DNA from 2 places in the Bacillus sp. CPT56D-587-MTF genome. Region 2 is predicted to be linked to the other one. Evidence: riboswitches for the same ligand, from Rfam matches in the RefSeq annotation. Region 2 holds a riboswitch; the other holds the start of a gene.

Region 1 (15,225 bases), 1.1 Mb from region 2:
TATGAAATTTCGTTTTGTTTTCATATATGTTTTGTACTGTAAGGTCATTTAAACACAGCTGTTTATATAACGTAAAGAAGTATTTTCATTCCCTTTATTTTCAAGCTTTCATGTCCTTATTTCAAAATATAATCCGATTCACTTTATTGATTGAAATATCTACATATCACAACAGAAAACACTACTTGCAAATAACCGATAAAATTATATCAATATAATTTTTAAACTCATATGCAATTATGCATAGCATATACACAAAAAGGATAGCTTCATTTTCACGAAGCTATCCTTCAAAAATCTTCTTATTTTTTCAAATGATATGGAACTGTCGTAATAACAACATTTCTTTTATAAAGTAAATACGCACGTATGAGTAAACTGGATTGATTATGAAGAATGTTATGCCAACCTTTTTTCGGAATGAACTGTGGTATAACGACCGTAACGCGGTAATTCGATTCACTTGCCTTATATTGCACTGTATCAATGAACTTCGTTAGCGGCTGAATACTACTTCTATAATGAGAATGTAATGTAACAAGCCTTACTTCAGGTTGCCACACCTTCCATTTCTCTTCAAATTTCTTTTCCTCTTCTCTGTCAAAAGCAACATATACAGCGATAACTTGATCTGCCGAAAGAGACTTCGCATAGTTCAATGAATTTTCTACTACATGCGTCATACCTGCTACAGGAACGACAATTACATTCCCCTCAATTGGAATAAGAGGTTCACAAGTTTTTAAACTTAATTGATCACCCACTGCATCATAATGCTTCTTAATTCGATGAAACAAGAAGATAATAACTGGTAAGAAAATAAGAATCGACCAAACTTGTGCAAATTTAGTTAAAAAGAACATGCTCATTACGATAAAACTAATAACTGCACCAATTAAATTAACCGTTAATCTTAAAGCCCATCCTTCAGGCTTTTCGCGAAGCCATTTTAATACCATTCCTGTTTGAGAAAGTGTAAATGGAATAAATACCCCTACTGCATATAGTGGAATTAAATGTTCTGTTTGTCCTTGGAAAGCTACAATTAAAATAATCGAAGCAACTCCAAGTATAATAATACCGTTTGAGTAACCTAGACGGTCTCCTCTAATCGTAAACATTCTCGGTATGAATTTATCTTTTGCAAGGTTAACCCCTAATAAAGGAAATGCAGAATAACCTGTATTAGCAGCAAGAATTAATATTAAAGCTGTTGTACCTTGTATGAAATAGTACATGAAATTACGTCCAAATGTTTGTTCAGCAATTTGAGAAACAACTGTTACTTCTTTACTCGGAGTCACTCCGTAATAATAGGCTAAAAACACAATTCCTGAAAATAACACAGCAAGTAATGCACCCATTGCAAGCAATGTTTTTGCAGCATTGTTTGGCGCAGGATCTTTAAAGTTCGGAATTGCGTTTGAAATTGCTTCAACACCTGTTAAAGCAGAACTACCTGATGCAAATGCTCTTAACAGTAAAAACAAACTAATACCCGCAACCGGCGTTCCGATCGGCGTGTGTAAAGTTGGTGAAACGTGACCAGTCAAAATATTATATATGCCTACACCAATTAATATAAATAGGGCTAAAACAAATAAATAAACAGGATATGCTAAAACAGAAGCCGATTCCGTTACTCCTCTTAAATTTAAGATCGTAATAAATATAACAAATATAATCGCAATGATTACATTATGTGCATGTAAACTAGGAAAAGCAGATGTTAGCGCATCTGTACCTGCAGATACACTTACCGCAACAGTTAAAATATAGTCGACTAATAAAGATCCTCCAGCAATTAAGCCTGGATTCATCCCTAAATTTTCTTTTGATACAACATACGCTCCCCCGCCATGCGGATAAGCAAAAATAATTTGACGATAAGATAAAATAAGGGCTGTCAATAATACTAATACCCCAACAGCGATCGGAATGGAATACCAATAAGCGATCGCTCCCACACCTGCTAAAGCAATTAAAATTTGTTCTGGACCGTAAGCAACTGATGACAATGCGTCAGAAGATAAAATAGCTAAAGCTTTCGTTTTATTAAGCTTTTGTTCTCCAAGCTCTGTTGATTTTAACGGTCTTCCAATTAAAAATCTTTTAATAGATGAAACCAATGCTGTCCACTCTCCAATAATTTTGTACGAACTTTTCTGCTTGTTACAGCCAGTAAACGATTTCTTCAGAAAACAAAAAATGTCTACAAGCCATAGCGAAATAGACTTGTAGACATTATTTTTTTTGTCGCACAAGCTCCACCTTCCTTCTCAATATAACGCTTACGAGGTTAGCTGTCGGATTCGGGCCTATGAGTAGCCCTACCTTTTTCAAGGATTCACCCCATCGGATTATGTACTAATCCGTAAAAACGGGTCCCCCGTACCATGCGGTTTCAGCGATTTAGAAAATTGAAACTGTGGATTATAATACTCCTTTATTTTCAAAAAGTAAACAAAAATTTTTAATAAGAAAAAAATTAAAATGATTGCGCATAATCCGCTGAGAAATATACATAATGAATATTAAAAATCCGCAAAGGAGACCCATATGTCTAAAGAAAAGAAGCCTATTTTTTCCGATTCATATTTAGATGCAGTAGCAAATGAAATTAATCAGTTATATAGTAAACGTGAACAGGAAATAAATTTGACAGATAGAACGAAAAGAAATAAATAATTTTTCATACATCTAATTCTATTACAGATTTGTTAAAGGTCATCTCTTCATACACCTTTAAATTTTGATATATAGATTTTAATAATGGTGCCGCTATAGAAAATTTCTCTGCTACATCCAGTAAATATCCTTGCAAGTGCTTCCCTTCAATAAACGAACCCTTTTCCATATCACGTTGCATTGATGACTTCATATCATACGAAATTTTATCAATCGTTTTCATATGTTCCTGGGCAATATTAGCCTTTACTGGAGCTCCTAATACTCTCATGATTTGTACAGATTCCTCAAACACATTACGGATAAAATCACGGCCGCCTTCACTTTCACGGATTGGTCCAATTGGTGCACGCATTAACGTTGTCACACCTGACATTACAGTAATAAATAAATATTTATGCCACATATCTTGCGTAATATTTTCACTTAAAACAAAACTAGATTTCGTACCTGAAAATGCTTTAGAAATATGCTTTACTCTCTCTGAATTTTGAGACTTAATTTCTCCAAACACAAGTCTGTTGGCAGCGCTAGTTTGTACAATTTCTCCTTGATCGTTTAACGTCGTCTCGATAAAGCATAAACCGCCAATTACTTTTTCTTCGCCGAATTCTTTTTGTAATAGCGATAAATGAGCGATACCATTTAACAATGGAATGATTACAGTATTTTCGCCAACAAACGGCTTCAAATCTTGAATTGCCTCGTTTAAGTGATACGCTTTTGTTGAAAATAAAATAACATCAAATGGAGAAGTTCGCTCTTCTTTCGTTATTAATTTCGGTCGGAAGGAAAAATCCCCGTTAACACTTCGGATTACAAGTCCTCTTTCCTCTAATTGTTTTTTCCGTTTACTACGAACAAGAAACGTGACATCTTCTCCCTTCTCGACTAATCTGCCACCAAAAAATCCTCCGACTCCACCAGCGCCTAATACTAAAATCCGCATACAGCATCCCCCTTTTCAAAATACAATTTTATAACTTTTAGTATACATAACATTATACATGTTCCCTGCTAAATAAGCTGAATTTTCACTCTCAATTGAGTATAAAAGAGTGGTTATTTTCAAATAAATTTGGGCATGTTGTTTCTATAGCATATATGGAAAGGACACAATGTAGATGGAGGCAATACAATCAATTGAGGAAAAAGGTGTAGCAACAGCTATATTTCAATTTATATTCCCGTTTTCGTTTAAAGCTGGATATGAACAAGAGATGTTCCCTTTCTTACAAAAAAACGATTTTCGTCCTTTTCGGCTCGATCATCTCGATGATGAAAATACATATTATGGGGAGTTTAAAGTTTCACATCAAAATATGGAAGCATACTATCTTTCATTTACAAATAAAATTCTCTTTCCTCACTCAGAGCATCAAAAGGGCTTGCAACGTTATTCAAAGGACCTTAACTTAACTGGATATTTAACAACAAACCGTATTTCAATCCCATTCAAGATACACTCTATTGATGTAACACTTTGTCCTTATGAACTTGGCTTCTTAACAATTCGAACAGAAGTAAACACTGCTCCAAACATGACTTTATCTGAAGCAATCGAATTCGCTGCTCGCTTCCGTGTACTTGAAACTAAAAATGATACAAATGAAACTATTTGTATTGAATGTAACGGAAAAAAGTATTCCCAAGTTGAAAAATTCATTTTTGGTTATTTATTTCATGGCGTAACTGATTTCTTTGAAAAGAAGAGATTAAGAAGTTCATACTTTCAAACCTTCCCTTTCTTCGAAGACCAAAGAATGTACGTCCAAACTTTATTGTCTCTAAAAGAAGGTATGGAGCTTAATGAAGTGGATGTTTATCGTACTTCTAGTCTTTCCGGATTAACAAGTGATGGTAAGCCATATGTGAACGCAAATAACCTTCCTTACATTCATGACTATTTAAAAAAACACGCTTACCAGAGATGGGCTCCAAATCGTTATTTCATAATGGAAGAACATATTTTTACATGTGTAACAAATGAAGGAGAACGTAAAATCGCTAAACTTGCTAGTCAAATGTACGGAGAATTTTATTACGCTTTATTATTAAACCTATTCCATAAAATTGTTTTATTAAAAATGGCTAACGCCTATGCTGAGCTAAACATTGAACAAGATACTAATGAAATAGAGAAATTAATTTATTCGATCAATTCGTTCACTGCTAATTATTTTTCTTTAGAATTAGTATCCCAATCACAAAGTGAAGATATTTTCTTTCGTTTAAGAAAACTTTTTAATATTGAGGTTCTATACTCGAACGCGAAACAAAATCTTGATAGTTTGTTTAAATATCAAGAAAATGTCGCCTCTAAAAAAGATAGCCTCTTATTATTAATTTTAACGCTCTACTCTGTAGTGGGCCAAATGTTAGGGTTTACTATGATTGACCTTTTAAGAAACACCGATTCAAACAAAATATCGTCACCTCTTGAATTTTTCGCTCTATTAATTGCGATTAGCGGCATTGTCATTTCACTTATTTTAGGAGCCCAAAGTTTATACCAATGGGGTCTACAGCATAAACGAAGAAAAGCTTGGGTAAAACAAACTGTACTTTCTGCCGTTAAAGAGAAAGAAGATAAAAATTAAAAAAGGTTATTTTCAAATTCTTGGCGCGCTGCATTAAGTGAAATTTTTATGAGCGATTTTCCGATTATATCGGCGCAACTCGAAATATATCAGCGATTTTTTTAATATATCGACTTACCGACAAATGACAGGACCGGATAATAAAAAAAGGGTGCTCCAAAATAAAACTTGGAGTACCCCTTTTATTATACGAATTCAGTTTACTTCCCTGCTTCGATTTGCTCTAATGCAGCAGCTACTTGCTCTTCCGTTAATTCATGTTGTATTACGTAGCGGTTACGTGGACTTACACGACATTCATGAGAACATGCACGTAAATATTTCGCTTCGTTTTCTTCAGAACATAAAATTTTCTTATTACATTCTGGATTTGAACAGTTTACATAGCGCTCACAAGGTTCACCTGTAAAGTGGTCTTTACCAACGATAACATGTTCTTTTTGGTTTACTGGTACAGCAATACGCTCATCGAACACGTAACATTGTCCATCCCAAAGCTCACCTTGTACCCCTGGGTCTTTTCCGTACGTTACAATTCCGCCGTGAAGCTGACTTACATCTTCATAGCCTTCACGAACTAACCAACCAGAAAACTTCTCACAACGAATTCCGCCTGTACAATAAGTTAAAATCTTTTTACCTTCAAGTACTTCTTTATTTTCACGAATCCAATCTGGTAATTCACGGAATGATTCGATATCAGGTTTAATCGCACCTTTGAAGTGACCTAAATCAAACTCATAATCATTTCGTGCATCAATGATAACTGTATCTTCTTGTTTCATTGCTTCATAAAAATCTTTTGGCTCTAAATACTTCCCAGTTATTTCGTGTGGGTTAATGTCATCTTCTAGACGAAGTGTAACTAACTCTGGACGAGGACGCACGTGCATTTTCTTGAATGCATGACCATCAGCTTCATCTATTTTAAATACGATACCGTCAAAACGTGGATCATTGTTCATTGCTTCCATGTATTTCTCTGTTTGTTCTACAGTTCCAGAACAAGTTCCGTTAATACCTTCTTTCGCTACAAGAATTCTTCCTTTTAATTCAAGTGAATTACAAAATTCTAAATGCTCTGCCGCGAATTCTTCTGGGTTTTCAATTGTTGTGTACATGTAATATAGTAATACTCTGTATGGTTTTGTAGTTGCCAATGTATTTCTACCACCTATCTAATTTTTAAAATCATGTATAAGTTAACGTTCATATCAAAACATATATAATAAGAAAATGAATCCCATTTTCTTTTCTTTATACTATTTTCTATCAGTTAACAAAAATAAAAAACAAGATTACACATCAAAACACTATGGTTATGTTGTAATCCCAATATATTATATATCATACAAATGCAATTCCATCAATTAATATGCTGGATTATCGGCTTTATGTTCACATAAATTTCAAAATTGACCCTTTAATTTATTATGTTTCCCCACGTCATCACACCATAAACTCCCAATTTATTTTACGTTATCACACCATCCATTGCATAAAGGCATATAATTTGCATTAAGGAAACTTTCGTGTTCAAATGAAATTATCATATAACATATCTAAATGTATTGAAATAATGAGTAAGAATAAATACAATAATTTCATCAAGTTAACATTTTAAAGGGGAAAACTACTATGAATAAAGATATAACAAAAGATGAACATCTCCCTTCTGAAAGTACAACCGTACAATCAGCTCACTTAGCTTTAAGTGGAGAAACAAAAGGCTGGAAAAGACTGTTACCATTTTTAGGACCCGCTTTTATAGCGTCCGTTGCTTATATTGATCCTGGCAACTTTGCTACAAATATCGCAGCTGGTTCACAATATGGATATTTACTATTATGGGTTATACTCGCTTCTAACTTAATGGCTGTATTAATCCAAACTTTATCAGCTAAATTAGGAATTGCTACAGGAAACAATTTACCCGAAATAGCTCGTGAAAACTTTCCAAAGCCTGTGTCTATCGGTTTATGGATACAAGGTGAACTAGTTATTATGGCTACAGATTTAGCGGAATTTATTGGAGCTGCATTGGGGCTTTACTTACTATTTGGAATCCCGATGCTACCTGCCGCTTTAATTACAGCAGCCGGATCATTTATTATCCTTGAATTTCAACGTAGAGGATTTCGTCCACTAGAAGCTATTATTACAGGAATGATTTTCATTGTAGTAATTGCTTTTGGGATTCAAGTTTTTTATGCAAAACCAGAATTAAGTCCCCTTCTTTCAGGACTATTTATTCCAAAATTCCAAGGTGTAGACAGTATATTACTTGCAGCAGGGATTTTAGGTGCGACAGTTATGCCGCATGCAATATACTTGCATTCTGCATTAACACAACGCCGTGTGGTCGGAACAACTGACGAACAAAAGAAAAAGATTTTTCGTTTCGAATTTATCGATATTATTATTGCAATGGTTATTGCTGGAGCAATTAATGCAAGTATGTTAATTGTTGCTGCTGCACTATTCTTTAAAAACGGCTTGCACGTTGAAGATTTAGATGTTGCTTACACTCAATTTACCAACTTAGTAGGTCCTGTATCAGCTGCTTTGTTTGGAATTGGGCTCTTATCAGCAGGACTATCTAGTTCTTCTGTCGGTACAATGTCGGGTGATATTATTATGCAAGGTTTCATTCGCATGCATATTCCGTTATACTTACGCCGATTTATTACAATGATTCCACCATTAGTTATTATCGCTTTAGGTGTAAATCCAACTTACGCTCTAGTCATGAGCCAAGTCGTCTTATCATTCGGTATTGCATTTGCACTAGTGCCACTTATTATGTTTACAAGTAATAAAAAGATTATGGGTGCACTCGTTAACCACCGCATAACAACATTTATCGCTTGGATAATTGCAGCACTCGTTATCGTTTTAAATATCTTCTTACTGTATCAAACATTTGTAGGGTAATGAAAAAAGGGTATTCCAATTTTAATTTGGAGTACCCTTTTTGGATGAAATGATTTTCTTCTAGTTACCACTTGTGTATGTCCCTCTTTCCGGCATCATGACACCATTTTCAGTTCGAAAGTAAAGTGGCAATCCTTCCGCAAAAAACATACTTACCTTGGACGGATCTTGCCTTTGATGATGAATATGTAAATGCGGCTCACTTGAACTTCCTGAGTTACCGACTTGAGCAAGAAATTCTCCTTCATTTACATGTTGTCCTTCTCTCACATTAATTGATCCTTTCTTTAAATGGGCAAGAATTAAAAATGTGCCCGTTTCATCTAGTCGTAAATAAATATGATTCCCAGCCATTGACTGAAAATTATCCGATCCCGGAACTAAATCTTGTTCATTATTATTAATTGATACAACCGTCCCAGAAGCTGGTGCCATTACTTTCGCTCCATATATTCCGTAATCCTCTAACTTACTACTTTTCACTTCAGCAGGTGGAATGAGACTATCATATGCCCACCTTTCATTTGGTTTTATAACGTGATAGTTCATTTCTAACCGATCACCACCCCAACCTATTAATGCTCGCTCATTCAAAGGAAAACGAACTACTGCTTTAGGACTCATAGATTGTATATCTGCTGGATAAGCAATTCTACCTATATTAGCAAACCAACCGACAGGCCAAGCTCCAATGATAGAAAACAGAATGATTAAAAATAGCGTTCTATCTATCCGCTTTCTAAAAATGCCTTTCCAAAAAAATATTATTACTGATCCTACCAAGAGGAAAACTGAAATAAAACTAAAAGCCTGTATACTCCACCAAACAAAAACTGATGTAACACCATTAGCTACATAAACTAAGATCCAACTTATAATTAAAAAAGAAACTATAATTACTAATAAAAATGCCTTCCACATGTCGCGTCCCTACTCTCATATCCTTTTTCTCAATGATACAAAGTAAAAATTACGACATATAAAAGAAATACTTACGACTTTCTTACTTTTTTATACTGCGGTAATTTCACAGTAAAAACTGTTTCTTTATCGTTACTACGTACAGTGATATCCCCTTGATGGAGATCGGCTATACTTTTTGAAATTGCAAGTCCTATTCCTTTCCCGCCCGTATGAGAACTACGTGATTTTTCACTACGATAAAATTTCTCAAAAACGTAAGGAAGGTCCTCTTTCGGAATGCATTGTCCAAAATTTTTAATTTCTACTTCAACATTCATTGTTTTATTGGAAATTTCAATTGCAATTTCCTTTCCATCTTTTCCATACATAATACTATTACCTATTACATTTTCAAATAGTCTCACTATAAGTGCTACATCAACTTCTACATGCAGCACTTCATCACTTTTAATATAAAAGCTCATATTAGCATCATCTAATTGTGGTACAAAGTCAATCATGATTTGTTCAATTAATGCTTTCATATCTACTTCATCTTTATGTAATTCAATCTCTCTATAATTTATTTGACAGTATTCTAATAAATCATCTATTTGATGTTTTAATTCATAACTTTTTCGCTTTAATATACTTACATACTGTTCACATTCCTCTCCATTCGAATGAAGTTTATTTCCTAACAGGTCCGCATAACCGATTAAAGATGTTACTGGCGTTCGTAAATCATGAGAAATATTACTAATCATTTCATTTTTCATTTCCTGTGATTTTTTTTCATTCTCGATAGACTCTTTTAAGCTTTTCGCCATTCTATTAACATTTGCCGCTAGTTCACCAATCTCGTCATTTTTCAAAATAGGTATATGTATTTCAAAATTACCGTCACTTATTTCCTTCAGGTTCTTGTTAATTTGAGACAACCTTTTCATCAGTGTTTTTGTCATACATGCAAAGTATGTTGTAGTAAAAATCAAAAAAACTATAAAATATAAAAATGAATATTTTTCCTCTAAAACATTAACCTGACTATATATATTTCCAACTAAAATTTGAAACACTATTATACTTACAGTCGCTAACAAGATGCTACATATGAATGCGATAAAAAACTTAGCTCTAATGCCTTGTAATGATTTAATCTTCAATTTTATATCCGACTCCCCAAACATTTTGAATAAACTTCGGTTCTTTTGGATTCTCTTCAATTTTATTTCTCAATCTTGCAATATGAACTATTACTGTATTATTACTTTCATAGGCTCTTTCGTTCCAAACGCTCTCATATATTTCTTCAATTGTGAACACACGATTCCTTGCAGCTGCCATTAAGTGTAAAATATCATATTCAGTTTTCGTAAGATTGATTCTTTCTCCATATAACATTACTGTTCTCGACACTTCATCTATTTCTAAACCTCTAATATTTATTTTCTTTTCCATTACTTGGGGAGCATTTTGATTGAAATATGTATACCTTCTTAATTGAGCTTTCACTCTTGCGATAAATTCAATTGTACTGAACGGCTTCACAATATAATCATCTGCCCCAGTACTAAATCCAATTACCTTATCTACATCCGATGATTTCGCGCTTAAAAACATAATTGGTAAACTATGTTTCTCTCTAATCCTTCTACAAAGTTCTATACCATCCATTTGAGGCATCATAATATCCAAAATAGCAAGTTGAATACTGTTATTATTTATTATTTCTAAAGCCTCTTCTCCGTTATGAGCACTAAAAACTTTAAAACCTTCTTGTTTTAAATTCACATTAATAAATTGAATAATATCTTTATCGTCATCTACAATTAATATCGAATTTTTTTCCATTTCCAAACCTCTTTTTTGAAATATATTCCACATCTAAGTTTATCATAAATCAAATCTACCCTTACACCTTGAATAATCTTTATTTTCAGACTAAATTATATAATAACAAATACATTCTATTTTCATGTGAAAAGGAGCGAAAATATGTTTCCTTTATTAAAAACTGAAAGACTTATTTTAAGAGAACTTACCGAAGAAGATGCACCAGGTATACTACAATGCTTCTCTAATACTGACGTACTGCGCTATTATGGCCAAAAACCGTTACAAGATATTGATCAAGTGAAACAAATTATTCATAACTTTAAACTGAGTTACAATGCAAGAAGCGGTATAAAATGGGGAATCGAATTAAAAGACAAGAAAGAACTCATCGGTACCATTGGTTTTCACGATTGGTCTTCTGAGCATAAACGAGCCAATATAAGTTATGCCTTTTTGCCTGAACACTGGGGACAAGGATATGCGACTGAAGCTGTTTCTGAGGTTATATCATACGGTTTCCATACGATTCATTTAAAGCGGATCGGAGCAATTGTATTTCTTGAAAATGAAGCTTCCAATAAAGTACTATTAAAATTAGGCTTTGAAAAAGAAGGCGTTCTAAAAAATTATATGTATCAAGATGACATTCCCTATGATACGAATTTTTATTCTTTATTAAAATCGGTTTAGTAGAATACATGTGTAAAAAACTTGTTTCAGTACAACAGTTATAGGTAGCGAATTTTTAATGACGGATGCGAAGTACTATACATTATAAAACATTAAAAAAGGGCTGTGAGTAAGCTTTTACTCATAGCCCTTTTTTATGTTCTTTTTCTGTTTTCGCAATGCTTTTGGTACGTATACGCAGAAAGGCTCACTTTCCATATAATCCCCCGTCATTGCATATGCTCTAGAACGAGATCCCCCACAAACATATCGAAACTCACAAACACCACACTTTCCCTTATACTTGTCAGGATTACGAAGATTTTGAAAAACAGGGGAGTTTCGATAGATTTCAGCTAGCGAATTTGTTCTAATATTCCCGGTTTTAATCGTCAATACCCCACTTGGATATGTTTCTCGGTATAAAGTTAAGAAATTAGGAATTTTTCATTACTCTAAAAATACGCTATTTAACTGAAGACTATTAAATTAAGTTTCTTAAAATTATATTTTTAAAGTCTTTCAACATCATTACCTCTTTTCTAAAACCATAAAGAACGTACTATCTGGTAGCGTAACAGCATTCCCAGACTCATCTGTAAACTCGATTTTCTCGCTAAGATGGTTTGTATATCCATCCTGCAAATAGTTCATAGCTTGAACGATATTTACTTTATCTCCAAAGATACCCTTTACGAAGTCCTTATAGTCGTTTGGCGTAAAAATTCCAAACTGCTCCTGCACTTCATGAACAAAGGAATCCTCACCCCAAGTATACGTATATAAGAACTCCATTGCATCATTAACAGGCATTTTGACTGTATTGTCTGCAAGTACCTCATACTGGATTATACGCCCCTTAAATTCTTGGACATACTGCTCTAAGAACTTCATTCCGCCTGCATCTTTAAAACGAATCACCCGCATTAACCTTTTATCTTCGGTCATGATGCCATCACGAATGATAATACGGCCTCCTGGCTTTAACACCTCATAAGCACTCTGCAGCCCCTTTTTAATTACTTCATGATTAAATTTCCTACCTTCATACTCGATATAAGAGAACAGCTCATGAAGGATAGAAGAATATACAATCGTATCAACCGATTCTTTTTCAAATGAGCTGCTTAAATTGATTGCATCCCCTTTAATGACGTTCCAAGAACGCCCCTCGTCCTGCTTCTTCTTTTTCAACGTATCAATCACGTTTTCGGAAATATCGATACCGTAGATTCGTTTATCCTCGGTCTCTTCTTCAATCATGTCTAGCATGACACCACCACCGGCTCCGACATCTACAATCGTATCTCCCTTTATATAATCAAGAATAATTCGTTTATCATCAGCCGAGCTATTCATATGCTCCAGATACACTTCTTCGTTATGGAATCTATCATATGCATCCTTTCGTAACCCGAAGAAATCAAACAGCAGCACATTTGCCCGAGCATGCATCATATCTATCTTTTCTGCCTCTACACAGAAGGTAATTAACGCCTCACCTACAGCAGAAAACCGAAACGACACATACGCAGTCTTCATATCTTCATCGACTTTAACCTGAAAAGAAACATGCGTTGTATTCGGTTTCTCGTTCTCACGGTACTCCCGTAGATACTTCTCAATAACTCGCTTACGATACACGTTGTCCTTTTTTTCGCCTTTGAAATCATAATGTAGCTGCTGCATCAATTTCTCGAAATGTATATGCTGAACTTTTCTAGTGCCTATCTCATTCTTTAACATAACAAAAACTGTCCAAATATCCTCAAAGCTAAGAGCATGCATAGAAGGTTCTACATACCACAAATCCTTATTAGATAGGAATGTTTGAACGTCACTCTTCTCGCTCCCCATAATTATATCTTTTTCAAATGCTGACTCCTTATGTTTTGGCGTGAGTCTATGTATACGAGAAGTAAATGGCTCCATATAACCATCAAACAGACCATCAATTGTAATCTTCACATCGTTCTTCACTTCACTCCACAAAGCTTTTGATACGCCCTCAATAATGCATTGGTTAAGATAGTATAGAATCTCCTTTAACCTAACGTCTCCGTATTCTTCTTTATATGTGTTAATTAAATCAACATGAGAGTCCAAACGAGCCTCCCCGCGTATATACTGCCCGATTAATCCATGTGTTCTAATTAAATCTTGAATAAACAAATACTCAGTAGAGTTTAAGTTTGTCTCTACACGTTCAATAAACTGAATATCACTAAAGATATCAGCAGAACCCTCGTTATGTACCAATAGATTAATCCCTTTTTTCTTCCATTGCTCCCGCTGTTTTAAAGATCCTACCTTTGCAAGCTCACTATACGTTAGTACCTTTTCAATAATACGATATGCTTCTTCATCTAAAGACAGTCCATCCAACACTTGCAGCGTACGGTGTACATAGTACAACACCGCATCTGTTTTTAATGCACCAAGTACTTGTACATTCTCATAATTTTGATGTATCTCCTCTGCCTCAATTAGATGCTTTAACCACGTAGGGATTGAAACAGAACTCCCTTCAATATATGTATTTAGAACTTCAATGCTTTTCAACTTATTTCCCCCCATATATAATCAATATCGGTAGTAAGATCTAGTACACCTTCTCCAAAAAGAGCATCACCTTATGTCCCTTCTCCTAAATACTACTACTTGCTTTTTACCATCTACATCTCTTTCGAATAAAAATGTATCAAACCCAGTCTTTTTATCGTGTAAAAGAGAGTTATAAATTCCGTTACTACCACGCCAAGGTTGTAACATATTTTTTGTTGATCTCTTATTTTAACTTCATTAGGAATTTCGGAAGATCACCTCTTAAATTGATAAACATATGTTGTGACAGAATCAACTGAAAATGGAAACGGCAAGCGGGTGCACTCCACTTACCGTTTTTTCATAGCTTAGTATGTATTTGAATTTCTTTTGCTTTCTCTTTTTCACCCTTCACGCGTACAATTAAATCATATGATCCGGATTTTGAAGCTTCAAAAGAAAGCAAACCTTCTTTTTGAGAAGTGATTTCTTCTTCATAAATAACCTTATCATCTTTTGTAACTTGTAATAAAATCGTACCTTCTTCAACAGCTGCTTCATAAGGGATTTCCACATTTCCTTTTTCAGCTTTAAGTGTTTGTACATCGTAATACCCTTGCAGAGAACCAATTTTTAAAGTCGTTTCGCCATTTTTTTGAACCTTTGTAACTTGTGTCGCTGTATTGCACGCGCTTAACAATACAACAAGAGTGAGAATCATAAATAAACGTAATGATTTCATAGAAATTCCCCTTTTTTATGTATATGTGAATTAAGATTCATTCTTTAACTATTTCAAAAACACCAACACCTAAAAAGAATCACTGCTTTTCTTCAATTTCTTTTTTAAATAATTTTTGAAACTCTAATCATTAAAAACCCTACTTTTTCTTACTTTAATTGTTTCTAAAATATAGAAAAGAACCCCTAAACCAAATATCTTTTCAGCATTAGAAATATTATTACCTAATTTAATAATAGGTACATTTAATCCGAATCTTTCGCTCCATTCCAAAGGCATATATCCTCTTTTACAGTTTATTAATAT
Region 2 (15,225 bases):
AAGGCCAAATATAATTAAACAATCTAAAGCACAAAAGAATTACTCTCTTATCTTAAAAAATAAAACTGGATTTTCTATTACTCTTATTGGCTTCATTCAATTTTGTATTTACTTTTGCTTTCTCGTTTTTTTACCGAGTATTTTAACAAATTCATTTCATTTAACTGTAAATAAAATTGGTCTTATGTTTGTACCAATGTCCAACAAAGCAAGCTTTATTTATTACGAGTTTCTTCAATATTATATGTGTCGTTTTATTCTCTTTCACATATAGCATCAATATCCCATTCATTATTATCGTTACATCTTTGTACGGTTTTAGTATGGGACTTTCTATGCCAACTCACACTACTTTATTAACAGAAGAATTCGTACAAGAACGCGCAACAGCTATCGGTATGTACAACTTCATCCGCTATCTTGGTATGGGCACAGGGCCACTTATAGGTGGATTTCTTTTATTTAACCAAAATTACTTTTGGATTTTCTTCCTAGGCGCAATTATGTTTTTACTTGTAATCTTATATACAATGAAAATGCTAAGTTTTCATTCTGTACAAAAAGCAAAATAGAGCCCCCAAAAAGGTCGGCTCTATTTATCCTCTTTGATCCGCAACAATATGAATATCAATATACTTTGTTTGTCTCATAATTTCATTTACAATAGAGCCTTTTCGTATTTCTTCCCACCTTGTTCTAGCCGATTGTCCAAGTAAAATTTGCGTCACCTGTAATCTTTTTGCCACTTCAATAATAACATCTGCTGGCTTTCTTCCCTTTGCTTCTTCTAATACAAAACTTGCATCAAATTGATTCGTTAGCAACTTCCACTCTTCAATCGTCTGCTTTTTTCCAGCTGAAATAGAATCTATATTTTCCCTCTCAACGTTTAATACGTACAATTCAGCGTTTAACCGATCAGCCATGCGCCATCCCCGTCTTATTAATTTCTCCGCTGTTGAACTGTATTGTACACAAACGAGAATTTTTTCTTTCACTCCGATTGGTTCTATCACTGTTTGACTAATCTTTTCGTCCATATCGTCAGCGACTTCACGAAGCGATAATTCCCTAAGTGCTCCTAAATTATTAAGCGTAAAGAAATTTTGTAAGCTTTGCTGAATTTTTTCTTCTTTATATATCTTTCCGTCTATTAACCTCTTCCGAAGTACTTCCGGTGTTGCATCAAGGAGCTGAATTTCATTTGCTTTTTGTAAAATAAAATCTGGAATTCGTTCTCTTACTTTTACATTCGTAATTTGAGCTACAATATCATGAACACTTTCTAAATGTTGAATATTAAAAGCTGATAATACCGATATACCAGCCTCTAACAATTCCTGCACATCCATATAACGTTTTTTATGCTTAGAACCAGGAACATTACTATGCGCAAGTTCATCCACTACGACTACTTGCGGCGCGCGTTTTTTTATTCCTTCCACATCAAGCTCATAAAATACCTTTCCTTTATACTGTATTTCTTTCAAAGGAACTTTTTCTAAATCAGCAATTGCTTCTGCCGTCTCTTTTCTTCCATGCGTTTCAATTAAACCAATTACAATATCAATTCCATCTTTTTTCATTTCCCTTGCATCAAAGAGCATTTTATAACTTTTTCCTACGCCTGGAGCTGCTCCTACATATAACTTTAACTTTCCGCGATTTTGCTGACGAATATATTCTAAATATTCCTCTGGCGTTCGCCTTTGAAACTTCGGTTCATAATCATCTGCATACAAAATAAACACTACCTTTCATTCGAAACAACGCTACCTCAATCCGTTAGATTGAGGTAGCACTGTTACTATTTCATTAATTCCTGTAATGCCAAATTTAGCTTTAAGACGTTTACGCGGGTCTCTCCAAATAAACCAAGCGCAGCACCTTCTGTTTGATCTTTAATCAATTGATTAAGTTTTTCTTTCGGAATATTCGTTAATTTCGATATGCGATCCACCTGCACAGAAGCTGCCTTCGGACTAATATCAGGATCAAGCCCTGAACCTGAATTTGTCACTAAATCAATCGGTACTTCTGTAACTGGAACGCTCGGATTTTGTTTCTTCCACTCTTCAATACTTTTCTCTACTCGTTTCTCTAAATCTGGATTAGATGGTGCATAGTTATTTGAACCAGATGCTTCAGCCTTATATTCAATACTAGAAACACGCCCTTGAAAATAACGTGGATCCGTGAAGTTTTGCCCGATTAATTTAGAACCAATCACTTCATTTTTATCATTATATATTAGACTTCCATCCGCATTATCCTTCATCACGGCTTGTGCAATACCAGTAACAATAAGCGGGTATACAAGTCCGCACAACACTAGAAATGTAAAAGTAATACGGATAATTGGTGATAGTATACTTTGTTTCTTCTCCATCTTTTCCCCCTCTTCCTTATATGAACAAGCCGACAATTATATCAATTACTTTAATTCCAATGAACGGAACGATAACTCCGCCAAGCCCATAAATAAGTAAGTTTCGGCTAAGCAATGCATTAGAACTCATCGGTTTATATGCAATACCTTTCATCGCTAACGGAATGAGTAATGGAATAATAACAGCGTTAAATATTAATGCTGATAAAATCGCTGACAGTGGTGATGTTAATTTCATAATGTTCAATGCCTCCATTTGCGGAATCGCAAGTGTAAACATTGCTGGAATGATTGCAAAATATTTTGCTATATCATTTGCAATACTAAACGTCGTTAAAGCACCTCGCGTCATTAACAATTGCTTACCGATTCCTACAACCTCAATAATTTTCGTTGGATTCGAGTCTAGATCAATCATGTTTGCCGCTTCTTTCGCTGCTGTCGTACCACTGTTCATCGCTAATCCAACGTCCGCCTGTGCTAATGCTGGAGCATCATTTGTACCATCACCTGTCATCGCTACAAGTTTCCCTTTATCTTGCTCTGCTTTAATGACAGCAATTTTATCTTCCGGTTTACACTCGGCAACGAATTCATCTACTCCAGCTTCTTTTGCAATGGTTGCTGCTGTTAACGGATTATCACCTGTACACATAACCGTTTTAATCCCCATTTGGCGTAACTGTTCAAAACGCTCACGCATACCCGGTTTTACTGTATCCTTTAAATAAATTAAACCGTAAATACGATTATCTACTGCAACTACAAGTGGTGTTCCGCCCTCTTTTGAAATTAAGTCTGCTTTTTGATTTACATCTTTCGGAATTGTTCCGCCTTGTGACTCAACCCATTCAATAACGGCACCTACAGCACCTTTTCTCACTTTTGTTCCGTCTTGTAAATCAACACCACTCATTCTCGTTTCTGCTTTAAACGGAACAAACTCACCTTGTTCTGCAAGTTCTCTATTATATGATATAGATTTTCCCTGCACATACTCGATAACAGATCGACCTTCTGGTGTTTCATCTAAAACAGAACTAATAGCGGCCCACTTTCCAACTTGCTCAATCGTTTCATTTCCTACAGGCAATAATGTATGAGCCATTCGGTTCCCAAAAGTAATTGTACCTGTTTTATCTAAAATAATTGTATTAATATCGCCCGCAGCTTCTACTGCTTTCCCTGACATCGCTAGCACGTTAAATTTTGTCACCCGATCCATCCCCGCAATACCAATCGCTGATAGCAAACCACCAATTGTCGTTGGAATTAAACATACTAACAACGCTACAAGTACAGCAGTATCAATTTGAAAACCTAAATAATTTGTAAAAATCGGCAACGTCACAACGACGATTAAGAAAATAAGAGTTAAGCTCGTTAATACTGTATTTAAAGCAATCTCATTCGGCGTTTTTTGACGAGCAGCTCCTTCTACTAAAGAAATCATTTTATCGATAAATGATTCACCAGGATTACTCGTAATGACAATTGTAATTTCATCACTTACGACCATCGTTCCACCTGTTACGGAACAAAAATCACCGCCTGCTTCTTTTATAACAGGAGCTGATTCACCTGTAATTGCAGATTCATCTACAGATGCTAATCCTTTGATTACTTCACCATCACTTGGAATCATTTCTCCTTGTTTTACGATAACAACGTCACCTTTTCTAAGATCAGTTGCTGAAACTTGGACAATGTCTCCATTTTCTTTTACTACATTTGCAAACACATCTTTCTTCGACTGCTTTAAAGAATCGGCTTGCGCTTTACCACGACCTTCTGCTAATGCTTCTGCAAAATTCGCAAATAAAACTGTAAATAATAGAATGAGAGAAACTGTTATATTAAACCATCCTGGTATACTACTAGAACTACTTGGAAGAAAAGATAAAATGAACGTAATGATAAATCCAATTTCCACAACGAACATAATCGGATTCTTTATCATGACTTTCGGATTCAATTTCGCAACGGATTGCTTCATCGCATGTGTTACGATATCACGATCCATCGTTTTCGCTTGTCTAACTTCATCTTCTACAGCATGTATTTGTGACTCATTTAATTGTTTTTCTTTTACTACTACCGGTCTCATCATTTACCCTCCATTACTTCAATGTAAGAAATTCTGCAATTGGACCGAGTACTAACATCGGGAAGAATGTTAATGCACCGACAATTACAATTGTTCCGATGAAGATGCCACCAAATAAACTATTATCTGTACGGAACGTTCCGACTGTTTCTGGCACTACCGTTTTTTCTTTCAATGAAGCTGCCACAGCTAGCATCGTAATTAAACTGAAGTAACGTCCTAAAAACATAACTAAACCAGTCGTAATATTCCAAAACGGTGTATTATCTCCTAATCCTTCAAATCCAGATCCGTTATTCGCAGCTGACGATGTATATTCATATACCACTTGCGTCAAACCGTGGAAACCGGAATGAGAAATAGCATCCGTCCCTAAATTTGTTGAAAGAGCTAATGCCGAAAATCCTAAAATGAGCAATGGATGAAATAAAATCGTGACCGCGATTAATTTCATTTCCTTACCTTCAATCTTTTTACCTAAAAACTCTGGTGTCCGTCCAACCATTAACCCAGATATAAACACCGCGATAATTGCATACATAATAATGTTTACAAAACCTGCTCCAACGCCGCCATACACAGTATTTAACATCATATTTACAAGCGGAACTAAACCGCCAATTGGTGTTAACGTATCATGCATCGTATTAACAGCGCCTGTTTCAGCAGCTGTCGTTACCGTTGCGTATAGTGAAGAAAATACTGTTCCAAATCGTACTTCTTTCCCTTCTGTACTTCCTTGTACATGTTCGATACCCATTCCATTTAATGCCGGGTTCCCGTTTAGTTCAGATGTCGTAATCGTTATAAACCCTAGTAAAAATACCATAAATAGTGACACGAAAAGGATGCGGCCTTGTTTTTTATTTCCGACCATTCGTCCGTACGTAAATGGAAGTGCTGTTGGTAATAACATCATAAGCATCATTTGCAAAATATTACTCATTTGTCCTGGATTTTCGAAAGGATGCGTAGAATTTGCTCCGAAAAATCCACCGCCGTTATTTCCAAGTTCCTTAATGGAAACGAATGATGCAACAGGTCCACGTAAAATACTTTGCTTTGCACCTTCAATCGTTTGTGCTGTAACCGCCCCATCTAACGTTTGTGGTACGCCAAGTGCGACAAAAACTAGTGCCGCAATAAATGCAATAGGAAGAAACACTCTCGTTAACGCTCTCGTAAAATCAACGAAAAAGTTACCAAGTTCTTTTCCAGCAAGTCCTCTTATAAAAGCCATAACGAGCGCTAATGTCGTTGCTGGTGCCGCAAACATTAAAAATGTAATCCCGATTAATTGTGATAAATAGGATAAACCATTTTCACCGCTATAATGCTGTAAATTTGTATCAGCCATAAAACTAATCGCTGTATTAAAAGCGAGCGTAGGCTCCATCCCTTCAATATGTGCTGGATTTAGCGGCAGCACACCTTGTAATCTGAAAATGAAGTATACGACAACGATCATAAATCCATTTAATAAAACTAATGATAATGCGTACTGTTTCCACGTTTGATTGTATGCTTTTACACCCGTAATTTTAAAAATAAGTTTTTCAAAAGGCCCGAATACTTTATCTAACGTTTTGCTACCTTGAAAAGCTTTTTCTAAATAAATCCCCGTTGGCTTTGCTACTAAAATAAACAAGAGCATTGTAATAATGACTGCAACCCAAATCATAATGAATGATTCCCCCTAATTAAAACTTCTCTGGATTTAATAATGCATACACTAAATACACTGTAATTGCTGCGACAATAACCGATAAGACAATCATCATGATTGCTTTCCTTCTTTCACAACTTTATCTGACCAACTTGCAAGACTTGCCATCGATGCAACTAATAAAATAAAAATCCCGACCATTACAACATCTAACATAACTATCCCTCTCTTTTTGTTAAAATTTACCATTTAAATATTAATAAAGAACACTGAGCTCTACTCAGTGTTCAAAAAATGAACAACAAAAAGTAAACCTCCTCTCTAAACGCTTACGAGGTTAGCTGTCGGATTCGGGCCTAAAGAGTAGCCCTACTTTCAAAACTGAAAGATTCACCCCAAGTGACGATGCACAAAATTGGTTCCCCCGCTCCATTTCTGGAACTCAGCGATTTTAGGTTTTTTTGGAAATTTTATGAATGATTTATGAGAGTAAATATACTCCTCTATATTTCACTTGTAAAGGGGTAAATTACTGAAAATAATAATATTTACATTCATTTAAACGCTTATATTGAAGATTATTACTGTTATTTCATCTATTTTCTTTATTTCTCTTTTCTTTTCTTAAAAATGACCTTTTAAATATGAAATAAAAAAAGCGAATGACATGAAGTGCATAGCTTGTTGCACTCAGCATTCGCTCTTTTTTATTCAACCTTTATTCTCCTCGTAAAAATGCACGTAAATTTCTCCCGCGAATATAAACTTGTGTCAATTCTGCATGTAGCTGCTCATACTCGGTAATATCTACCTCTAAATACAAAGCATCTTTTGATGGTAATATAATATACGGCCCTGGAAAAAGGGGATCGATCTGAACCAATTCTTGAACTCGCTCTACCGATACTGCCCAACGATTTGCTATATCTCCAAGTAATAGTACCTTCATCATTTCTTCCCCCGCCCTATTCAAAAAATAAAAAAGAAATATTATCACAATTTGTAAACACGACAAACTTAGCTCCAATTGTTTCATAGAGCCTCGCTGGATATCGTTTATTCCTTGTAACAACAGTAATAGGTGCTTGAAAAGAAAAGCGAATGTGTTCTGTGAAAAAACTAACGATTGGAAGCTCATCCCCTAGTAAAATCACCTTCTTAATACACTCACAAATACTAGTAAAGTCCTGCTCCTTACTGCAGCTATAAGTCCAATCAAACCCACAATTCCTAACTTCAGCCGCTATCTCTTCATTTGCTGTAAAAATAATTAACTCATGTTGAAATGATACTAAATCTCTTAAACTATTTACCTTACTTTCTTCTCCAACACAAATAAGTGTTAGTTCCATGTACCTCATCCTCCTTAGTATAAAAGAAATCAAACATAGATTGATATTCCCCTATACTAATCAGATCGATGAAGTGATGTATCCATCATGGCACCGTCCTCTCTCAAGACGCTTACGAAGTTAGCTGTCGGATTCGGACTTTGAGAGTAGCCCTACTTTCAAACTTGAAAGATTCACCCCTAGTGACACTGCACAAATTGGTTCCTCCGCTCCATATAATTGGACTCAGCGTTTACAAAAAAATGTATTCTGGCTGATATATTACTCCTGTATTTTGAAAAAGTAAACAGAAAAAAAGCCAGTTATAAAACTGGCTTTTCACTTATCTATACACGCGTTCTATTCACTTTATACGCAAAATGATTCGTCGGTCCATGACCACTACCAATATTCAATGGCTCTTCAATTGCTATACTAATAAATCGTTTTGCTTCTTGAACAGCATCTTCAATTGAGTATCCTTTCGCAAGTCCTGCTGTAACCGCTGAAGCAAATGTACACCCACTTCCATGCGTTTGCTTTGAAGGAATTCGCTCGCTTCTAAACTCAATAAATTCTTCTCCATCAAAGAGGAAATCAATTACTTCATTCCCTTGATATTCTGCATGTCCGCCCTTCATAAGCACATATTTAGCACCTAATTTGTGCAATACTTTTGCAGCTTCCTTACTATCTTCAACATTATGAATCTCCACCCCAGTTAACACTTCTGCTTCTGGGACATTCGGTGTTATAACAGTTGCTACTGGTAATAAATATTCTTTTAATGCTTGAACTGCTTCTTGCTGTAATAATGATGCACCGCCTTTTGCAATCATAACGGGATCTAGCACAATATTATTCCAGCCAAACTTTTTAATTTGTTCTGCAACAATTTGAATTATTTCACTACTAAATAACATTCCTAGTTTCACTGCATCTGGTGTTACATCCGTACCAATTGAATTCAGCTGTTCTGTAATACCTTCTAATGGAACAGGATATACCCCTTGAACGCCAAGCGTGTTTTGAGCAGTAATTGCCGTAATAGCCGTCATTCCGTATACACCAAGCTCTTGGAATGTTTTTAAATCTGCCTGAATTCCAGCACCGCCGCCGCTATCAGACCCTGCAATTGTTAAAGCTTTATTCACTTTCATCCCACTCATCCTTTTCTATCCAAAATAGCGATGATAAATTGTTTTTGCTTCGCTTATATCTTTCGTTCCATGTACGAGCACACGGCCATCTTTAAAGGCTACTAACCTCTTGTCTTCAACAGAAAATGATAGTAAATATGGATTTATATTTAAATCATTTACACGACCTTCCAACAACTCTTTATATTGTTCAAAATTCATTTCATCTTTATGAGGTGGTCTAATTTGAACTGTATTTCGCCCGCATAAAACTGCTGTTTTTGATGTGTTTTCTTTATTTAAATACGGATATAATGCATTCTCTCCGCATGAAGGACAATTATGCTGGCGAAGTTTTTGCACATTCATACATGAATACTCATTCTTCCACATATCAAACGATACAAGCCCATCTCGAAGTGATTCGTAATCTTCTACTAACAGTTTAAGAGCTTCTGTTACTTGATGAGAAACGACAAGAGATACAGCAGGTGATATAATACCCGCTGTATCACATGTTGCCCCGCCAAGCGGAATCGACTGTAATAAACATGATAAACATGGTGTTTTACTAGGAAGGATTGTGTAAGAAAGACCGTAACTACCTACACATGCACCGTAAATCCATGGAATAGAATATTTTTGTGATATATCATTTACAATAAAGCGCGTTTCGAAATTATCAGTCGCATCAATAATTACATCAACATTTATAACAAGTTCTTCTAGCTCTTCAGCTGTTACATCTTGAACGAGAGCTTCTATTGTTACATCACTATTAATCTCTTCTAAACGTTTTTTAGCCGCTATAGCTTTTGGAAGATTATTCTTTACGTCGCTCTCTGCATACAATTGTTGTCTTTGTAAATTACTCCAATCTACATAATCACGGTCAACAATTGTTATCTTGCCAACACCTGCTCTTACAAACATCTCTGCATTTGCACTACCTAATGCACCTGCACCGATAATAAGCACATGCTTTTCTCTTATCTTTTGCTGTCCTTCTTCTCCAATTGGAGAAAATAGTTCTTGGCGAGAATATCGATTATTCAACTACGCTCATTCCTTCTAAAGGACTACTTGCAGTTGCACAACGCTTACGTGCAATGCGACCTGCTTCAAATCCTAAACGGCCTGCTTCAATACTTAATTTCATTGCTTGTGCCATTTTAATAGGATCTTTTGCTCCTGATACAGCTGTATTTAATAACACGCCATCTGCTCCTAATTCCATTGCAAATGCCGCATCAGCTGGGCTACCAATACCGGCATCAACGATAACTGGTACTGTCGCTTGTTCAATAATGAAGCTCAAATTTAATGGATTTACAATACCAAGTCCTGATCCGATTGGAGATGCTCCTGGCATAATCGCATGCACGCCAAGCTCTTGTAATTTACGTGCTAATACAACATCATCAGATGTATACGGAAGTACGATAAATCCTTCTTCCAGTAACATTTCAGATGCCTTTAATGTTTCTACCGGATCAGGTAATAACGTTCTATCATCACCAATAACTTCTACCTTTATCATGTCACAAAGCCCAGAAGCTTTTGCTAATTTTGCAATACGAACAGCCTCTTCAGCGTTTTTTGCTCCTGCTGTATTTGGTAATAACGTATATTTTTTCACATCAAGTTTCTCTAATAAATTAGGTTGCTTTGCATCAAAGATATCCATACGACGTACTGCAAACGTTAAAATTTCAGCTTCAGAAACGTCAATTGCCTTTTGCTGTACGTCAAAATCAGGGAATTTACCTGTTCCTAATAAAAGTCTAGAATGAAATGAAAATGGTCCAATGTTTAACATAATCAACCGCCTCCTACGAAAGTTACAATCTCAATTTGGTCTCCATCAAAAACAGATGTATCTGTATGATCATCTTTTTGTAAAATATCTTTATTACGCTCTACTACAACAATTCTGTTATCTAGCTCTAAATGTGTAAGTAGCTCAGCTACTGTTTTTACACTCGCTGGCACTTCAATTTGGTTACCATTAATTTTTAAATTCAAACTTCCATCCCCTTTCTAAACTCTTCTAGAAAGCAATGAATCTAGCAAATGATTCTCTTGCTTTCCTTCTATTAAATCAGCCATATATTGGCCAGAAATAGGACTTAATAAAATACCGTTTCGATAATGGCCCGTGCAAGTATATAAACCTTTTATTTCTTCATGCTCTCCCATATAAGGAGCTTCATGATTCGATTGTGGTCTTAATCCTGCCCACGTGCTTTCCCATTCTGCTTCTTTTAAAGCTGGCAATATTGTATAAGCACGCTCTAATATAGAAGTTATACTTTCTGGCTGCACAGTTTTATTGAACGTATGTGGCTTCATTGTTGCCCCAATTACGTAACGTCCACCGCGCTTTGGAGTAATGTAAAATCTTTCTTGAAAAATAGGTGCTTTTAAAAGTTGTTTTCTACTTCTTACCGCAACCACTTCTCCTTTAACTGGATATGTACCCCAATCGCGGTGAAAATAACTGAGTAACTTCGTGCTCCATGAACCTCCTGCAATAACGACTTTCTCACATGTGACAATACCTTCACTTGTAATAACTCCAGTCACTTTATTATTTTCAATACGGATATCAAATACTTCTGTCTGTTCATATATATCAGCACCGGAAATCGCTGCAGAATGTGCGAATGCTTTCGTAAGCTCTGGTGCAATAACATGACCGTCTTTCGGATAATATACTGCTCCTATAATAGATTCGGATAGATATGGCTCTTTTTCCCGCACATGGTCTCCCGTTAGAAAATAAGAATCTTCACCTGTTTTCTGCTGCCAATCCATAATGTGAAGAATTCTTTCCTTCTCATCTTCATTTTGAGCAATACGATAAATTCCTTTTTCTTCATATCCAATATCAACACCCGTCTTTTCACGTAAAACTGCTGCAAGTTGTGGAAATATAGCTCGGCTTTCTCTAGCAAGTTCAAATAGAGGATCATACGCATCCCATTCTGCCTGAACACCAAGTAAACCAGCAGCTGCTTTTGAAGCTTCCGATGCAATACTTTGCTTCTCCACAATCGCTACTTTATGTCCTCTTTCTGCTAGAAAATGTGCAACTGAACTACCAATTACACCACCACCAATAATCGCTACATCATACTTCTCACACATGTTTTTCCGCCCACTTTCTTATTGATTCCTTATAAGATTTCGCTTTGCTATACGGGTTACTACTACTTACAATTCCAGACATAACTGCTATACCGCTTACACCGTTAGTAAGAACATCCACTGTGTTTTCTGGGGTAATTCCTCCAATTGCTGTAATCGGTATAGATAAACACCTTGCAATGTCTGAAATTTCTTCAAGCCCTCTCGCTGGCACACCTTTTTTACAATCTGTCGGAAATACATGGCCATAAACGAGTGAATCCGCTCCATTTTTAAAAGCTACTATTGCTTCATCTAGCGAATGCACAGAATAACCGACATGCAAATACGAAAACTTTTCTTTCACTGACTTTACATCTGTACTTCGATATCCTAGTTGAACACGAGGAATATTTAATAAAATTGCAATATCAATTCGATCGTTTATGACAATTTTAGAAGCTGGAAAGCCCTCCATTAATAGACTTTCCACACCTTCATATAATTCCTTCGTACTCTTCTCACGCTCACGAATATGCAAATAATCAATCTCACTCTCAATTTGCATCGCTACATTCACTAACTCTTCGAATGGCATATGGCCATTTGAGATTACGTGGAGCTCATTTTTCATATTCATTCGCCTACTTTAAAATATTTTCGAATAATTCATCGGCTGGGACGGTTTCATTCGTCATTCCTTTGTCCTTCAGCCACTTATTTTGTTTCTCCCAAGATTCTTTTGAATCTGATAAGAATGGCTCATCTTTCGTTTCCATCTTCTCTAATAAAATTTTCATACTTTCCTTTTCAACTTCTGGCACAAGTGGGAAGTTTTCTTTTTCTTGATGATTTAATAAAATATTCAATGCTTCATCTGGGTTTTTCTTCATGAAATCATAGCCTTTTTTCGTACCACGTAAGAAAGCTTGCAACGCCTCTTTATCTTTTTTCAACGTTTTATCACCTGTTACAAACACAAGCTCATGATAGTTTGGTACTCCGTAATCAGCTGGATTAAAGTACGCTGGTTCATGGCCTTCATGACGCATAACAGGTACTTCATGGTTAATGTATGCCCCTGTTACCGCATCTACTTTCTTCGTAATTAATGCTGGTACTAAATCAAAGCCAACATCTACTACTTTCACTGTATTAGGATTACCACCAGCTTCTTTTACCATCGTTTTTAAATACATCTCACTTAATGGTGTTCCAGAGTATCCTACTGTTTTTCCTTCTAAATCTTTCGGTGATTGAATGCCCGCTGATTTCAGTGATACAACATGATTTAATGGTGAACGTACGACAGCCCCAATTGATTTCACTGGAATTTGCTCATTCGCTCTCGCCATAACAACATCTGGCTGATAATACAAGCCAACTGTCACCTTCCCTGCTGCTGCTAGCGTTAATGGATCAGTCGGATTAGAAGGGAATTTAATATTTACCTTTACACCTTCTTCTTTAAAGTATCCTTTTTCAATTGCTGCATAGATAAAGCTATGTACCGCATTTGGATACCAATCTAACATGACTGTTATTTCTTTCTCTTTTTTACTTTTGTCTGATGCTGAATTACTCGAACATCCTGCAATTATTGCAATTAATAATGTAAACACAAAGATGCGTTTTAAAAATTTCATGAATGCTTCCTCCAACTAATGAATTTCTTTTCTAATATGGAAATAATTACGACGAAGAAAATAGCTAATAATGATAACAATACAATAGGTGCAAATACGCCAGCTCCATCTAACTGCGTCATCATTCTCTTACTGAAATATCCAAGCCCAGCTTGTGCACCGAGCCATTCTCCAATTGCTGCTCCGATAACACTAAGCGGAACTGCAATTTTTAAAGCTGAGAAAAAATAAGGAAGAGCAGACGGCAACTTTAATTTAAGAAAAATATCTCTTTTTGTTGCTCCATATGTAACTAAGAGCTCCTCCCATTCTTTTTTCGTACTACGCAGTCCATCATACGTATTGACCGCAATTGGGAAAAACGTAATTAAAACTGTGACAACAACCTTACTCCAAATTGTATATCCAAACCATAAAACAAATAGCGGAGCAAGCGCAGTAATTGGAATCGTTTGTGAAGCAACTAATAATGGATAAAATGCTCTTTCCATCCATGTACTCGCATTCATTAACATCGCTAGCCCTACACCTAATACGCTAGAGATAACAACACCTATTAAAACGACGTATAACGTTGCAGGTAAATGAACTGTAAATAATATGTCTTTTAGTTTCCATATCTTCATTACAATCGCAGACGGTGACGGTAAAATGTACATCTCATCTACAATTCTTGCTCCTATTTCCCACACAGCTAGTAAAATACTAGAAAGTGTAATAGCAGGAACTAATTCTTTCAATCGGTTCATCACACAAGTACCTGCCTTTGTAACATACTAAGAAGCTCATCTTTCAGCGCTAATACTTCCGGTTTATATAAATCTTTTCGTGTTCTGTTATGATCAAGCGGTACAGTCCGCTCAGTCAAAGTCGTTATCGGCTGCTGTTCCACTACTAAAACTCTGTTTGAAAGAAATAACGCTTCTTCAACATCATGAGTAATGAATAAAATTGTTTTTTCCCACTCTTGCCATTGTTCAAACAACCATTCTTGCAAAGAGGTCTTCGTTAAAGCATCCAACGCACTAAATGGTTCATCTAACAGCAATATCTCCCCGCCTGTTAATAAAGTTCGAATAAAAGATACACGTTGTCTCATCCCACCAGATAAATCTTTCGGATATTTTTGCTCATACCCTTGCAAACCAAATTTATGTAACAGTTCCTTTGCCTTTACTTCTGCTTCTTTCTTCTGTACACCTTGGCACTCTAGCGGCAGGGCAGCATTCTCAATAATTGTTCTCCACGGCAAAAGCATATCTTTTTGCGGCATATATCCTACAGGATGGTTCTTTGTTTCTGTCAGTTCTATCTGTCCAGTACTTACCTTTTCTAGACCTGTAATAAGGCGAAATAAAGTACTTTTTCCACATCCACTCGGTCCGATAATACTGACAAACTCTTTCTCATATATAGAAGCATTTAATTCATGGATGATTGGTTTCTCATCGTAATGAAAAGAAACATTATGAAACTGTAGTATGTTCTTGCTCCTCAAATCCCCACATCTCCTTACGATAGGACATATCCCAGAATAAATATTCAAATCGACTGGAATATAAGAAGATCTCCTCTAATCTTTCTAGTTCTTTCTCAGACTTTCCAACTGCCATTTCATTTAATAAATCTATTAACCAAATACAAAGATTACCGTATTCTTCCGAACTATATCCTTGAATCCACTCACCAAAAAACTCATGATCTCTTGCTCCAGGAATATCATTTAAACGCTTTCCAATTTCCCAATAGCTCCACATACATGGAAGAAGCGCTGCTATTAATTCCGCAAGTGTGCCATTTTGAGATACAGACATCATG

The links. A riboswitch is a leader RNA that binds a small molecule or an ion and turns the genes downstream of it on or off. The one in region 2 is predicted to bind cyclic di-AMP.
Region 1: linked by a shared signal. The riboswitch ahead of AC3WVZ_RS08030 (APC family permease) and the one ahead of AC3WVZ_RS02025 (SipW-dependent-type signal peptide-containing protein) in region 2 are both predicted to bind cyclic di-AMP.

Annotation. Positions count from the first base shown of each region.
Region 1 is NZ_JBYTEF010000001.1:1,523,074-1,538,298, reverse strand. Features, by position in the region: gene AC3WVZ_RS08030 (APC family permease) at 303-2,129, opposite strand; cyclic di-AMP (ydaO/yuaA leader) riboswitch at 2,274-2,420, opposite strand; gene AC3WVZ_RS08025 (hypothetical protein) at 2,560-2,688, shown strand; gene panE (2-dehydropantoate 2-reductase) at 2,693-3,637, opposite strand; gene AC3WVZ_RS08015 (hypothetical protein) at 3,813-5,288, shown strand; gene trhO (oxygen-dependent tRNA uridine(34) hydroxylase TrhO) at 5,489-6,448, opposite strand; gene AC3WVZ_RS08005 (Nramp family divalent metal transporter) at 6,927-8,222, shown strand; gene AC3WVZ_RS08000 (M23 family metallopeptidase) at 8,283-9,143, opposite strand; gene AC3WVZ_RS07995 (HAMP domain-containing sensor histidine kinase) at 9,215-10,315, opposite strand; gene AC3WVZ_RS07990 (response regulator transcription factor) at 10,281-10,979, opposite strand; gene AC3WVZ_RS07985 (GNAT family N-acetyltransferase) at 11,124-11,654, shown strand; partial or broken gene AC3WVZ_RS07980 (SPASM domain-containing protein) at 11,772-12,047, opposite strand; gene AC3WVZ_RS07975 (class I SAM-dependent methyltransferase) at 12,165-14,210, opposite strand; gene AC3WVZ_RS07970 (BA_1872 family lipoprotein) at 14,539-14,919, opposite strand; gene AC3WVZ_RS07965 (hypothetical protein) at 15,043-15,225, opposite strand, start outside.
Region 2 is NZ_JBYTEF010000001.1:379,422-394,646, reverse strand. Features, by position in the region: partial or broken gene AC3WVZ_RS02055 (MFS transporter) at 1-572, shown strand, start outside; gene kdpDN (KdpD-like non-kinase potassium sensor) at 597-1,751, opposite strand; gene kdpC (K(+)-transporting ATPase subunit C) at 1,808-2,389, opposite strand; gene kdpB (potassium-transporting ATPase subunit KdpB) at 2,406-4,496, opposite strand; gene kdpA (potassium-transporting ATPase subunit KdpA) at 4,510-6,177, opposite strand; gene kdpF (K(+)-transporting ATPase subunit F) at 6,197-6,274, opposite strand; gene AC3WVZ_RS02025 (SipW-dependent-type signal peptide-containing protein) at 6,274-6,378, opposite strand; cyclic di-AMP (ydaO/yuaA leader) riboswitch at 6,475-6,620, opposite strand; gene AC3WVZ_RS02020 (hypothetical protein) at 6,881-7,114, opposite strand; gene AC3WVZ_RS02015 (hypothetical protein) at 7,128-7,514, opposite strand; cyclic di-AMP (ydaO/yuaA leader) riboswitch at 7,608-7,755, opposite strand; gene thiD (bifunctional hydroxymethylpyrimidine kinase/phosphomethylpyrimidine kinase) at 7,841-8,653, opposite strand; gene thiF (thiazole biosynthesis adenylyltransferase ThiF) at 8,669-9,688, opposite strand; gene thiG (thiazole synthase) at 9,681-10,451, opposite strand; gene thiS (sulfur carrier protein ThiS) at 10,454-10,657, opposite strand; gene thiO (glycine oxidase ThiO) at 10,673-11,782, opposite strand; gene tenI (thiazole tautomerase TenI) at 11,775-12,395, opposite strand; gene AC3WVZ_RS01980 (ABC transporter substrate-binding protein) at 12,406-13,407, opposite strand; gene AC3WVZ_RS01975 (ABC transporter permease) at 13,404-14,156, opposite strand; gene AC3WVZ_RS01970 (ABC transporter ATP-binding protein) at 14,156-14,905, opposite strand; gene tenA (thiaminase II) at 14,874-15,225, opposite strand, start outside.